Regions from separate parts of the Pseudobutyrivibrio sp. JW11 genome, predicted to be linked through region 2. Evidence: riboswitches for the same ligand, from Rfam matches in the RefSeq annotation. Region 2 holds a riboswitch; the other holds the start of a gene.
The links. Region 2 has a riboswitch for thiamine pyrophosphate ahead of thiE (thiamine phosphate synthase). Riboswitches for the same ligand answer to the same signal wherever they lie in the genome.
Positions count from the first base shown of each region.

Region 1: linked by a shared signal. The riboswitch ahead of thiT (energy-coupled thiamine transporter ThiT) and the one ahead of thiE (thiamine phosphate synthase) in region 2 are both predicted to bind thiamine pyrophosphate.

Region 1 covers NZ_FOWB01000001.1:230,694-237,650, reverse strand. Annotated here, with positions in the region: gene BM102_RS01060 (Na/Pi cotransporter family protein) at 1-162, opposite strand, end outside; gene hflX (GTPase HflX) at 302-1,534, opposite strand; TPP riboswitch at 1,662-1,758, shown strand; gene thiT (energy-coupled thiamine transporter ThiT) at 1,791-2,357, shown strand; gene BM102_RS01045 (YwiB family protein) at 2,400-2,816, opposite strand; gene BM102_RS01040 (GntR family transcriptional regulator) at 2,831-3,505, opposite strand; gene ispE (4-(cytidine 5'-diphospho)-2-C-methyl-D-erythritol kinase) at 3,542-4,417, opposite strand; gene BM102_RS01030 (hypothetical protein) at 4,656-5,390, shown strand; gene BM102_RS01025 (alanine/glycine:cation symporter family protein) at 5,470-6,957, opposite strand, start outside.
Region 2 covers NZ_FOWB01000005.1:136,955-143,911, reverse strand. Annotated here, with positions in the region: gene thiF (sulfur carrier protein ThiS adenylyltransferase ThiF) at 1-82, opposite strand, end outside; gene thiS (sulfur carrier protein ThiS) at 83-277, opposite strand; gene thiD (bifunctional hydroxymethylpyrimidine kinase/phosphomethylpyrimidine kinase) at 294-1,073, opposite strand; gene thiE (thiamine phosphate synthase) at 1,070-1,699, opposite strand; TPP riboswitch at 1,770-1,874, opposite strand; gene BM102_RS07145 (radical SAM/SPASM domain-containing protein) at 1,918-3,006, opposite strand; gene BM102_RS07140 (MarR family winged helix-turn-helix transcriptional regulator) at 3,266-3,709, opposite strand; gene BM102_RS07135 (TetR/AcrR family transcriptional regulator C-terminal domain-containing protein) at 3,840-4,382, opposite strand; gene BM102_RS07130 (DMT family transporter) at 4,600-5,463, shown strand; gene BM102_RS07125 (VanZ family protein) at 5,466-6,509, opposite strand; gene BM102_RS07120 (potassium channel family protein) at 6,594-6,957, opposite strand, start outside.

The DNA of each region.
Region 1 (6,957 bases), on a different contig from region 2:
TATACCAACGATGACTGCTACAAATTTGTTTGTAGTAGCCTTCTCTAGAATAACCTGAAGATTATCTCCACAGCTGTTTTTTAAGCCTGTAGACATAATCGACATTCCGAAAAGAAATAGACCCACTCCACCAAGAAGTGATAATATCTCTGCTAAAGTCATTATTTTCTCCTTCTACCGTACTTTTCCTTCATGAAAAGTAAAATCCTTAATCCTTCTTTTTTTAGTCCTTGATAATCATAACATGTTAGAATGCCATTGTCTAAGTATTTTCTATGATATAAGTAAAATTTGTGTAAATTCAGATATAAGCCTTGATGAAAATACCGTCTTCACGATATTCCTCTGAAATCAATTCTCCTGTCTCTCTAATCTTTGCAATACTTCCAGCTTCTGTGTAAGGCACTAATCGCTCAATATATTCCTTATTTCCACGCATCAAAGTAGCAAGGATTTCTCGCACTTTATCCAGGCCTTTTCCTGTCTTAATGGAAGTGTGTACTGTATAATCAGCTCTTAAATCGTGATAATCCAGCTCATCCTCAAGCTTATCTACTTTATTAAAAATAGTAAGAACAGGTTTGTCGCTAACTCCTAATTTATCCAAAGTCTCGTATACGATTTCCATCTGACGATCCATCTGAGGATTGCTTACATCCACCACGTGAATGATGAAATCTGCATATTTAGCTTCTTCCAATGTACTCTTGAAAGCATCCACCAAATGATGAGGAAGCTTTCTAATGAATCCTACTGTATCTGTGAGCAGAATCTTTTGATCATTATCCAAGAGGAGCTCACGAGTGGTTGGATCAAGGGTTGCAAAAAGAGCATCCCACTCAAGGATGTTTGCATCTGTAAGTTTATTTAAAAGTGATGATTTGCCTGCATTTGTGTAACCAACAATAGCCGCTACAGGCACGCCATTTCGTTGTCGCTTTGAACGTGTAAGCTCACGATGGTTTACAACGTCATTTAACTCTTTCTTCAGCTGAGTAATGCGACCTGCAATAAGACGCTTATCCATCTCCAGCTTTTTCTCACCAGGACCACGAGTTCCGATAGCTCCGCCGCCACCTGCTGCAGTACCACCCACACGAGACATGTTTTTACCAAAGCCAGTCAATCGAGTCATCTCATATCTAAGCTGCGCCAGCTCAACCTGAATCTTTCCCTCTGCTGTGCCTGCACGGGCAGCAAAAATATCAAGGATAATAAGGGTTCTATCCATGACCTTTGTATCTAACGCATCAGCAAGATTGCGCATCTGTGCTGGTGTTAATTCATCATCGCAAACAATACCTGTAGCCTCTGTCTCCCAGATTAGATTTGCGATTTCCTCAACCTTGCCAGAGCCCACATATGTGCCTGGGTTTCTGCGCTCCAGATTCTGCATGATTTCTCCCACAACCTGTGCACCGGCAGTTTCACAAAGCTCTGCAAGCTCGTGAAGGGAATCCTTAGCCTCTACCTCATCCCCTTCATTAACTGATACAAGTATTACTCTTTCTATAATCTTTTCTGTATTTACCATTTAATATCCTATCTTTTCAAAATCTCTTATAGTTACATTCTACAATGTTGTTTTATTTACTGCAATTTAATTGTTATTTTCTCATTGACTATATTTCCTACAAGTGATATTTTTATATCGAAATTAAATATTTTGCTAGGGGCGCATATGCTGAGAGGTGCTTGCACCGACCCTTAATACTTGAACTGGATAATACCAGCGTAAGGAAGCGATAGACGAATCTCCTAGCATTGATGTATGAAGGGAGATTTTTTTAATGATTAATCACATGTCTAACGAAAAAACAAAAATCACATTTTCTGCAAAGCAACTAGCTTTTTGTGCTGCTTCTATGGCACTTGCTTTTGTTTTGTCTAATATTAAGGTATTTAAATTCCCAACTGGTGGCTCAATTACATTACTTTCAATGCTTGTTGCTTGTCTTCCAGGTTTCTGGTTCGGCCCAATCGTAGGAATTATCACAGGTGTTGCCTATGGATTGCTAAACCTCATTGTTGATCCTTATATTCTTTTCCCAGCACAGGTTATTGTTGATTACATACTCGCATTTGGTGCTCTTGGATTATCTGGATTCTTCAAGGATTCTAAATATGGTCTTATCAAAGGTTACATCGCAGCTGTTTTAGGACGCTACGTATTTGCGGTAATCTCAGGATGGATTTTCTTTGGCGAATGGGCTTGGGAAGGTTGGAATCCACTAGCTTACTCACTTGCTTACAACGCAATCTACATCTTTGCTGAGGCTGCTGTAACACTTATCATTCTTTTCATTCCACCAGTAAGAGATGTCATGAACAGACTTAAAAATATGGCTACTGAATAATTCTTAATAACAAAAACGCCAGAGGCAATCTCTGGCGTTTTCTTATTCTAACGTTGCTTTAATTTCTATCACTGTATTGATAGGTTCGCCACCGGCTTCCAAATCGTAATCAATTAAAAGATTGATTTCGGTATCCTTTTGCTCGATTACAAGACGCTTTGTGTGAACCACAATAGTCATCATGCCCATTGGTGTATTGTAAGCATTTCTGGTTCGAGCCCCTGGGGCAAACTCAAGCTTTGATTGAATGTCTCCTTTTTGAGTCAATGTAAGCTTGTTGTGTTCAAAGCTTATTAGACAATCTACCTTTTGGCCCTCTGGCATAACTCGATTATAAGAAAGGTAACGTTTACTACCTCTATCAATAAATGAACCCACATACTCCTCATTTGTAGTCTCTGATTCGTGGCCCATCTTTTGCTTGGAGCAAAGTTTAATATTACATTTTGTTCCTGTCATTATTTATTTCCAATCTATTTTTGTTCTCTAATTAATTCACGAACAGCATTTATCTGATTTGACAAATGAACATGCATTATATCCTTCAGGAAATCTACATCTCTTCTGTCGAAACCGTCAATTATAGATTTATGTTCAGATATAAGCTGCGCGTAAACAGATGGATTCTTTACATATTCGTAACGATATCTGTACATCTGCTCTCTTGCAGAATTGATTATGTTTTCAAGCTTAGGATTTGCAGCTGCTGCATAAATCACATCATGGAATGCCTCATCAGCCTCCACAATCTTGCGAACATCGTCAGTTCTAGTAGCTGACTCAAATGCCTTCATAGCTTCCTTGAGCTCTACAAACTGAGCGTCAGTCATTCTTTCGCAGGCACATACCACAGCAAGAGCATCAAGTGCATCTCTTACTTCCAGTACATCCTGTAAATCTTTTTCTGTCATTTTAGCAACCTGAGCGCCCTTACGTGGAATTGTAACAGCAAGTCCCTCGTGCTCAAGCATTCTGATTGCTTCTCTGATAGGTGTACGGCTAACTCCAAGCTTTGTAGCTAAATGCATTTCCATTAGCCTCTCACCTGGCTTGAGTTCGCCCTTAAGAATAGCTTCGCGTAGGGTGTTAAACACCACATCGCGAAGTGGTAAATAATCATCCATTTGAAGTGTAAGATTTTCAGTCATTCTGTTTAAATCTCCTTATTTCATGTGTGAAACTAATTAATACTTGTTGTTAAAAAGTGTAGTGAGATAAAGCTGCTTTACCAGCTTGCTCTCAGTAAGTGCTTCCTTGGCTGCCTTTGCTGTTTTGTTGTCTTCAAAAAAGCCAAATACAGTAGGACCACTACCACTCATCATTGCGCCAACTGCTCCATAATCCAGCATGATTTTCTTTATATCAGCAATAACTGAATGTAGTGGAATTGTAACCTCTTCGAGTACATTTCCCATGTGGTTGCAAATGGCATGTAAATCCTGATTTTTAATATCTGAAATCAGCTGATCGATGTCTGGATGCTTAACATTGTCAAAGCATGAATCCAAAGATTCATATACCTGCTTTGTAGAAACTGAAATGCCTGGCTTTGCAATAAGCACTGGGCACTTCACCATTGGTGAAAGTGGTGTGAGCACCTCTCCAATTCCCTCTGCCAAAGCTGTACCACGCATTACACAGTATGGTACATCGGCTCCGATTTTAACGCCTCGCTCCATCAAATCTTTTCTGCTGAGATTCAAATCAAAAAGTTTATTTATTCCAAACATTACAGCAGCTGCATCTGTAGAACCGCCTGCCATGCCTGCAGCAACAGGGATATGTTTTTCCAGGCTGATATGCACACCAGTGTGTATATCAAACTCCTCCATGAGAAGCTTTGCTGCCTTAATGCAAAGATTGTCATCGTTAACAGGAAGAAAGCGAAGATTGGTGCTCATGGTAACAGCATCCCCCTCCTGCTTCTTAATGCTGACCTTGTCAAAAAGATTGACTGTCTGCATAATCATTCTTACTTCATGATATCCATTGTCCCTGATTCCTGTAACATCAAGTCCGATATTTATTTTTGCTAATGCTTTAAGATCTATATTATCCATTGAAAAGAAATTACTACTCCATTAAAATTTGTACTTGTGTGTATTTTGTACTTAATTGTTCTTTGTATTCAATCTTAATAAATTTTAACAAAGATACCACACTTTTACAAGAATTTTGTATTAAAATAAATACAATCTAATAATAAATATTTCTCAATTAGCATCCGATAATAAGAATAGGAAAAGGATTTCCATATGGTTTTTTATTCATGGCCACAGTAACAAGGAGGTTATTATTATGGAGTTAAGCACATTAAGCAGCGTATCTTCTAATATAGCAGGTACCTATTCTAAGACTACAAATTCTGATGGTTCGGTTACAGAAACACTTGAATTCAATGCATCAAAACAGGAAATCAGCGCATCAAAGTTTTCCGATGAAGCTGCTGTTTATGAAAAATCTGATGAACAATCACTGACAACAGACAACTACAAAAAGACAGATAGAACTGCTCTTATCCAGCAGTTGAAGGCTGACCAGGAAAAGATGATTAACAATCTTTTAGATATTGTTATGAAAACAATTAATGGTCAGGGAAGCACATTTGCTATTGCTACTCAGGATGATATGTGGAAATTCCTTGCAGAAGGTAAATTCACAGCAGACGAGGAAACAATTGCAAAGGCAAAGGAAGATATTTCCGAAGATGGATACTGGGGTGTTAACCAGACATCTGATAGAATTGTAGATTTTGCCATCGCACTTTCTGGCGGAGATACATCAAAGGCAGACATGCTCTTAGATGCCTTCAAGAAGGGCTACGAGCAGGCAACTGGAACTTGGGGCAAGGATTTGCCAGACATCTCTTCTAAAACTTACGATGCTGTATTAGATAAATTTGAGCAGTGGAAGAATGGCTCATACAGTTCTGGATCTAACTCAGCAAATAATGCAGGTGCAGCCGGTGGAACATCCATCACATATATGGAAAACATTTCCACTGTAAGCTCATCTACATATATTGAGACCTAAAACCATCTTAAAACTAAATAAATCAAGGCTGGTCAAATTGACCAGCCTTTTTTAATGTACATTTTACATAAAATATATTCTATTGTTTTGCTTTCTCATCCCAAACCTTTACATCAATGCCAACAACTTCTGATGTAAATGGTGTGCCATCTTCTTTTTCGTAATGTATCTGGGCTTTTTTAACATACTTAAATCCGATGTATAAAAGTGGAATGTTGCAGTATGCAATCAGAATGTTTGCGAAATCTGATAAATCCCAAAGGGCACCTAAGTCCATTCCTACGATTGATGTAAGCATACCAAAGCAGATAACTATTATATCGAGTATACGAATAACATTTATGAACACCTTGCTTCTGCTGATTCTATTTGCACAGATTTCTGAGAAGGACATGAAGCCTAACAAGCAAGTGAATGCAAAAAGTCCAAAACAAAGTGAAATAAGTAAGGTTACTACTACGTTGAATGCTGTGCCTGGTGTAAGCTCTGCTGCTGAGGCAAGATACTTTGGAAGCTTGCCAAGCTCGAACCATGCTTCGCCTGCATCTGTAAGCCATACACGACCCATGATTACAACAAAGCCTGTAAGTGTACAAATAACAATTGTATCAAGAAAAACTCCAATTGCCTGAACGCAGCCCTGATCACATGGATGCTTTGCATCTGAAGCAGCTGCTGGCATTGTGATTGTACCTTGGCCTGCCTCATTAGACATAAGACCACGCTTTACGCCCTGCATAAGAGCGATTCCAAATGCTCCACCGAAAACTGCTTCCGGCTTGAATGCCTCTGTAAATACTGCGTAGAAGAACCATGGAATTCTTGTAAAGTTGATGACAATAAGTATTACAACAGTTAACACATAAACAATTGCCATTATTGGAACAAGTACATCAGTAACCTTTGAAATCTTTTTTGTTCCACCAAATGAAACTGAGATAGTTGCAATGATAACGATTACAAAGCCAATCCAATATACAGCATGTGTGGTTGGAAGCTCCTGTCCGCTAACAATGCTTGCTATCTGGCCCATTGCAGATACTGTGTTAAATCCCTGTGCTGGGAAGCAAAGCAATGCATAAATAATGTACATAAGTGATAATACAACACCAACTATTGCAGAATTCTTTATAAGTCTGCGTCCATAGAAGGCCATACCACCTACATATTCATCATCTTTTCTCTCTTTGAAAATCTGAGAAAGTGTAGACTCTACAAATGCTGTAGACATTCCAAAGAATGCTGAAATCCACATCCAAAGAAGTGCGCCAGGACCGCCTACTGATACTGCGCCTGTAACGCCAAGGATATTTCCCGGACCTACTCGCATAGCTGTTGAAAGGAAGAAAGCAGCAAGTGGTGAAATACCAGTCTTGGCCTTGCTAGTCTTTAATACTTCTATTCCTCTCTTAAACTTTCTAACCTGAATAAACTTTAGTCTGATTGAAAAATAGATTCCTGAACCAATCAAAAGAATAATCGCTAGTGAAAAGTTGCCCAGAATAGGTATGTTTGCATACCATTCAAAATTTGTTGGGAAATCCCAGAATAAATCGGACACTACCTG
Region 2 (6,957 bases):
CAGCCTCGTCGAATTTTTTTTGATTTTCTGCGCCATGTCTATCTACAAGCGCCTTATAGAACTCATCCTTTGTCGGTATCAATCAGCCGCCTCCTACAAAACTTACTACCTCAACAACATCCCCATCCTTTAAGATGGTCTCATTAAATGTTGTCTTAGAAATGATTTCTTCGTTAATCTCCACAGCAATAGTTCTGACGTCAAATTTAAAATCATCCAGTACAGTAGCAAGCGTCTTGTTTGCTAACTCATACTCTTTTCCATTTAAGAAAACCATTACTTCTCCTTTCCTTCTAGCTGGCCACACAATGATTAAGTGGACCGTTACCTTTACCTAAATCCAGATTTGCGCCAATAGCTTTTTCTATATATGACTTCGCATTTATGATAGAGTCTTTCAAGTCGTACCCCAGTGCCAAATTCGATGCAATAGCACTTGATAATGTGCAGCCTGTTCCATGAGTGTTGGTGCTATCAATTCTTTCCCCTTCAAACCATGTAACACATCCATTATCAAAAAGAACATCGCTTGCATCCTCCACGCAGTGACCGCCTTTTACAAGAACTCCACATCCATATTTTTCACCAAGCTTTTTGGCTGCCTGCTCCATATCTATTTTGTCTTCTATCTTTGTGCCGGTAAGGGTTTCTGCTTCAGGTATATTTGGTGTAATAACTCTAGCCAGTGGAAATAACATTTTTGCCATCACTGCTGGGGTGGAGTTTTCCATCAATCTACTTCCGCTTGTAGCCACCATAACCGGATCCACCACAATATTCCTTGCTCCAAACTCCTTAAGCTTTCTAGCTACCACTCGCACTTGCTCCACTGATGGAAGCATTCCAATTTTTACCGCATCCGCCGGAATATCAGTCAAACAAGCATCTATTTGTTCTTCCAGGAAATGTGGCGATGATTCCACAATCTCTGTTACCCCTGTGGTATTTTGTGCAGTAAGTGCAGTGATTGCTGTCATTCCATAGACTCCATGTGCAGTCATCGTCTTTAAATCTGCCTGGATACCTGCACCACCACTACTATCGCTTCCCGCAATTGATAAAACTACCTTCATCCTTTTATCTCCCTAAATTTCTTTTTCATACTTTCAGCAGCATTTCGTGGCGAATCTACTTTCATAATGGCTGAAACAGCGCAAACCCCAGCTATGTCAATTCCTTTTAATACATCCATATTGGAAGCATTCAAACCGCCAATAGCATTAACTGGGATAGGAACTGCCTTACATATTGCATCCAATGTCTCCGTGGACGTAATGATAGTTTTTACTTTTGTAGTAGTTGGATAGATTGCGCCAACTCCCAGATAATCAGCCCCAGCCTCATATGCTGCTTTTGCTACATCCACTTTCTTGGCAGTAGCTCCCAAAATCTTATCAGGGCCGATAATCCTTCTTGCCATCTCAAGAGGCATATCCTCTGCCCCTAAATGGACCCCCTCGCAATCCACAGCAAGCATTACATCCACACGATCATCAATAATCAGCGGAACATTGTACTTTCTGCAAATCTCATGTACTGCCTGTGCCAGTTCAATATATTCCTTTGTGGTACGATTTTTTTCTCGAAGCTGCATCAAAGTTACGCCGCCCTTTAAGGCATCCTCAACTCGCCACAGGAATTCATCTAGCTCATACGGTGTACTGTCAGTAATAAAATAAAGCTCGCTATTAAATTCCATTATTCCTCCTTTTTTGCATAAAAAAACGGAAGCTACCTGATTTCTCAAATAGCTTCCGCATAATATCAATATCATTATTAATCGGCGTCCCTACGTTGGCATTATCCAAATCAGGTTCTCGGTCGAAGGTCACACCTTCCTCTCAGCCTGTCTACAAGCTCCCGTCTCATATTAAATTCCTTACATATAATGCTACAAGTGTGGCAAAAAATCAACACCTAATTGCAAAGTGCCTCCACCTGTTCTTTCTTTTCGAAGAGGACGCAGCCACCTACGTGGTCATCCTTTAGGATGTCGCCTGCCTGGAGTACCTGGAAGAGACGTGACGAAATGGCTCCACGAAGGCCCATGTCCATTACGTTTGTGTCGGAGAATGGCGAGAATGGGCATGGCTCAGCTCCACCATGGGAATTGATGTGGAAAAATCCTCTGCCTGCTGCAACACATCCGCCTGATGACTTTTCATCACCTGGGAATGAAATGAAAACCATGTCCTCATATTCCTCACGAAGAGTGGCAATTCTAGCTCTAAGCTGCTCTTCCTGGTCCTCGCTAAGGGCAAGGTGCTTGCTCTCATCTGATACAGGAACATACTCAACATAGATTACAGCCTTGCAGCCATATCCCTGAAGCATAGATACAAAATCATCAGAAAGAACATCGTCAAAGTTTTCTGTAGTAACTGTAACTGAATTGCCGAAGATTTGACCATTCTTTTTGAATGTTTCCATGTTTGAAATAAGCTTATCGTAAATTCCTTCGCCACGACGGCTGTCAGTTGCTTCCTTGTGTCCTTCAATACTCATGATTGGCACAAGGTTTCTGTTTTTATCAAATAACTCAAAGTACTCATCACTGATGAATACTCCATTTGTAAAGATTGGGAAAAGAATATTAGGCTTCTTTGCAGCTGCCTTGATGACACCTTTTCTAAGAAGAGGCTCGCCACCAGCAAGAAGAATAAAGCTGATTCCTAAATCCTCTGCTTCATCGAAGATGGTAAGCCACTGTTCATCGCTAAGCTGATTTACAGGCTCGCAATCCTTTGTGGCGTCGTTCTGACGAGAATAACAGCCTGCACAATGTAAGTTGCAATTGCTAGTGATTGATGCAATTAGGAATGGAGGAACATGTAAGCCCTCTTCCTTGAATTTCTTTCTAACATCAGCAGCTTTCTTTGTTGCTAATGCAAACTTTGCCATAAAAATGCTTTCAGCTGGATCTTTCAAAGTAGCACGAATTGAATCCTTTACAACTCGCTCTACTCCAGCTGTCATATACGCTTGAATATCAAATTCCTTTTCCATATATACACCTCTTAAATGATCTTATCATTCCATCGCATCGATTGTGTGTGATTCGATTTTGTAAAATCATTATACTCCTGTTGATAATCATTTTCAATTATAAATACATAGTAAAAAAAGCTGCCCGCCAGCAGCTTTTTTTGGGAGAATGATATATGAAAAAGTTTTATCGCTCTTGCGATGATTGTATATTACTCTCCCATTATGAACTTGTACTGTTACTTATCTGAAATCTATGTGAAGATTGTAAAAATCAATTTTATTCTTCACCAATTCCTTGCATAGCCTTATCCAGTAGCTTCTTTAACTGAGCCTTTTCCTCATCTGAAAGATTAAGACACCCTTTCATTTGAGCTGGAACCTTTTTAGCTTTTTCTTTTAATGCCTGTCCCTCATCTGTAAGCTTAATAACAAGCTTTCGCTCATCCTTTTCAGATCTTCCTCTGGTAATCATGCCTTGCTTTTCTAATCGCTTTAAAAGTGGAGCCAAAGTGCCTGAATCCAAATGCACGCACTTTCCAATTTCTCCTTCAGTCAAATCGCCAGCCTGCCATAAAGCCATCATGACAATATACTGGGTGTAGGTAAGATTAAGTTCCTCAAGAGGCTTTCTATACTTACGTACAACCTCCTTAGCACATGCATACAATGGAAAACAAAGCTGATTCTCCAAACATAATACCTTGTCCGATGTTTTTGTCATTTTATACTCTCCTGTAATTCGTTCACATTAGTATTGTGTACAATAATAATGTATCAACGATATTACAGAAAGTCGATATATAGCTAAACGCAAATACTAAATCATTTTGCATTGATTTAATTTTACAAAATTAAGCGCAGATAAATGGACGTATTTCACTAGGAGCAAATTCCTGTATGATGCCGGCTAGTTTATCGCATGGCATTGGATTTGGTTCCAATAACCAGCCACATACGTACTGACATATGCCACATACGTACATCTTAATCAATGCCATCATTTCATCAGATAACTCATCTTTTCCTGTTTTACTTTTCACTTCTTTTACAAGTAAATCACGGTTTGTATTGGCCATCTGAAAAACAAAAGAATCCATCCCCTTGGTATTCTTTAATGCGTTGACTATAAAGGACTTGTTGTCCATAAAATACTGTAGATTACAACTAATTGTATCTTTCCATGTCCAGCCATCTTTCCCTACGTTTTTAATATGCTTTTGCGCTTCCTGCAAATAAATCCAGGTAATCAAATCATATTTGTCCCTAAAATGATTGTAAAAAGTAGGCTGTGTCATTCCACAATTATCAGTGATATTTGTAATCGTAATTTTATTAATTGGTTTTTTCTCTGCCAACTCTTTGAAAGATTCCGCCAAAATTTCTTTTGTTGACATCCTATGCATAGCCTCTCCCCCTTCCTACTATGCTTATTTTACCAATATTTTTCTTGCAACTTCAATACCAACTTTATAAGATGCAATTCACATAATTTAGCTATGACTTCTTGCTGACAGAAAAACAGAAATCTATACAATTCATCAATATTACGTGATATACTCTTTAATTGTATGATATGTGTTTGGGGAATAATCAAGATTTAGGAGACCCATTATGACTAAAAATAACAAACTCAAGGGAATCATTTGTATTCTATTAGCCGCTGTCGGCTTTTCACTTATGACATTTTTCGTCCGTATCTCAGGCGATTTGCCAACCATGCAAAAAGCATTCTTTAGAAACTTCGTGGCCATGTTTGTTGCCATCGCAGCTCTTCTAAGGGCCAACGTAGGAATTAAAGTTGAAAAGCCAAGTATTCCTCCTTTGTTTGCAAGATGCTTTTTCGGAACATCAGGACTTATTGCAAACTTCTATGCTATCGATAGATTAGGAATTGCCGACGCCAACATGCTAAATAAGCTATCACCATTCTTTGCTATTATTCTTTCTATTTTTATTTTGAAGGAATATCCAAAGCGTGTTGATATCGCAGCTACTATCATTGCTTTTATCGGCGCATTATTCATCATCAGACCAACAGGCCTTATAACAGAAACTGTTCCTGCACTCATCGGCCTATTTGGTGGCTTTGGCGCAGGAACAGCATATGTTTGTGTCCGCAAGCTTGGACAACAGGGTGTAAAAACTCCTGTTATTGTATTTTATTTTTCGTTCTTTTCATGTGTAGTGACTCTGCCATTTTTAATAACAGATTTTGCTCCAATGAGTCCAACACAATTGCTATGCCTGCTTATGGCTGGTGTAAGCGCATCACTTGGACAGTTCTCAATCACCACCGCTTACAAATACGCTCCTGCAAAAGAGATTTCTGTGTTTGATTACACACAAGTTGTATTTGCAGCCATCCTTGGAATAATCTTCCTTGGTGAGATTCCTTCAATCCTCAGTATTGCAGGATATGCCATCATTATCGGTGTTGCCATATTTAGATGGTACATGAATCTAAAAACTGAATAGAATTAGGTTTCAAGAAAAATAACCTTAGTATTGTCCGGGCCCATCACAGTCAATGTTCTATGATTTGTGTATGGGTCCGTTCCACATTCACTTGTTATATTTGCCTTATCTAATCTTCGCTTTATACCATCCATATTGTGGTGTGCAAGCACTATAGTCTGGGCCGGTATATCATTCTGCTTGTTCAAACAATGTACTTCCAAGGAAGTTCTTCCCATTGATAGAAGTAAGTTTGTCTGAGTAACATCCTTTGGAATAATAATCTTCTTAATCTGGAATCCCAAATCTTTTACATAGAAATTCCAAATCTCGTCCTCATCTGCAGCTTGGATAATAACACGATTGATAGCAAGCTTTTTAGAAAATGGAAAAAGAACTCCATTTTTCGCCAGCTTCTTCCATCGCTTGTAGTACTTAAAATCCTTTCTCCACTCTGGATTTGTGAGAGTGTATGCACGATGCATGTATAACGCTATTCCGATAAATCCGCCAAATGTATCTGCTATAACATCCGCAGTATCATATGTTCCACGCTTTGTGATAAGCTGTAAATTCTCGATTACAATAGAGGAAACAAAGCACATAATAAGTGATCTGCTCCATGCATGATTTCTGAACCATCTGAAAATATATGGAAGCAAGTATCCCATAGGGATGAACACCATAACATTGAGATAAAACTCGATAAACTCTTCCTCTGGAAGCTCGATATCTTGCCATGTCATAGTAAAAATACTAAAGCCCGCATTACGAACTACATAATCTGGATTTGGAGTTCTTGCAAGAAATACTAAATAGAAAAGGAAAAAAAGATAAACTACAAAGGCCACCCAAAGGATAATTTTTCTGATGATTGCGCTTTTATCTGCATTTTTGCTAGAACTAACGCCGCCCTGTAGATTTAAACCGATTTTGTTACAGATTTTATTATCAAAAAAAGGTAATAAATAGGCGAGGAGCAAAGCTATGATAGTTGCTCCTACGACTATTATTACATTCGAAATCCAATTATTTGCATAAAAATCATAAAAACTATTAAGTTCCAATTATTGTCTCCAATCTCAAAGCAGTATATTCATTGTAAAAAGTATACTTAGTAATTGTCAACAATTTGTGTATAAGACAACAGATTATTTATTTAATCTATGCAAATCCTTACGTTCTACGACTATAAGCAACAAGTCATCTGCGTTAAGCGCCTCTGCTGGGTCCAAAATCTTCCAGCTTGATCCACGCTTTAAGGCAATAACGTTGGCATTATAATTCTTACGTACATTCAATTCCATCATATTTTTACCAATCCATTTTTGAAGAGGATTGATTTCAATCATACAAAGGTTGCCATCCACCTTGAAGTAATCAAGGAATGTGTCTGACGAAAGAATTCTAGCAGACTGCTCTCCGCCGTACTCCTCTGGAACAATTACTTTGTTGGCACCAATCTTTTTAAGAATAGATGTCATTCTGTCTGAAGAACTTTTGGCAACAATAAGT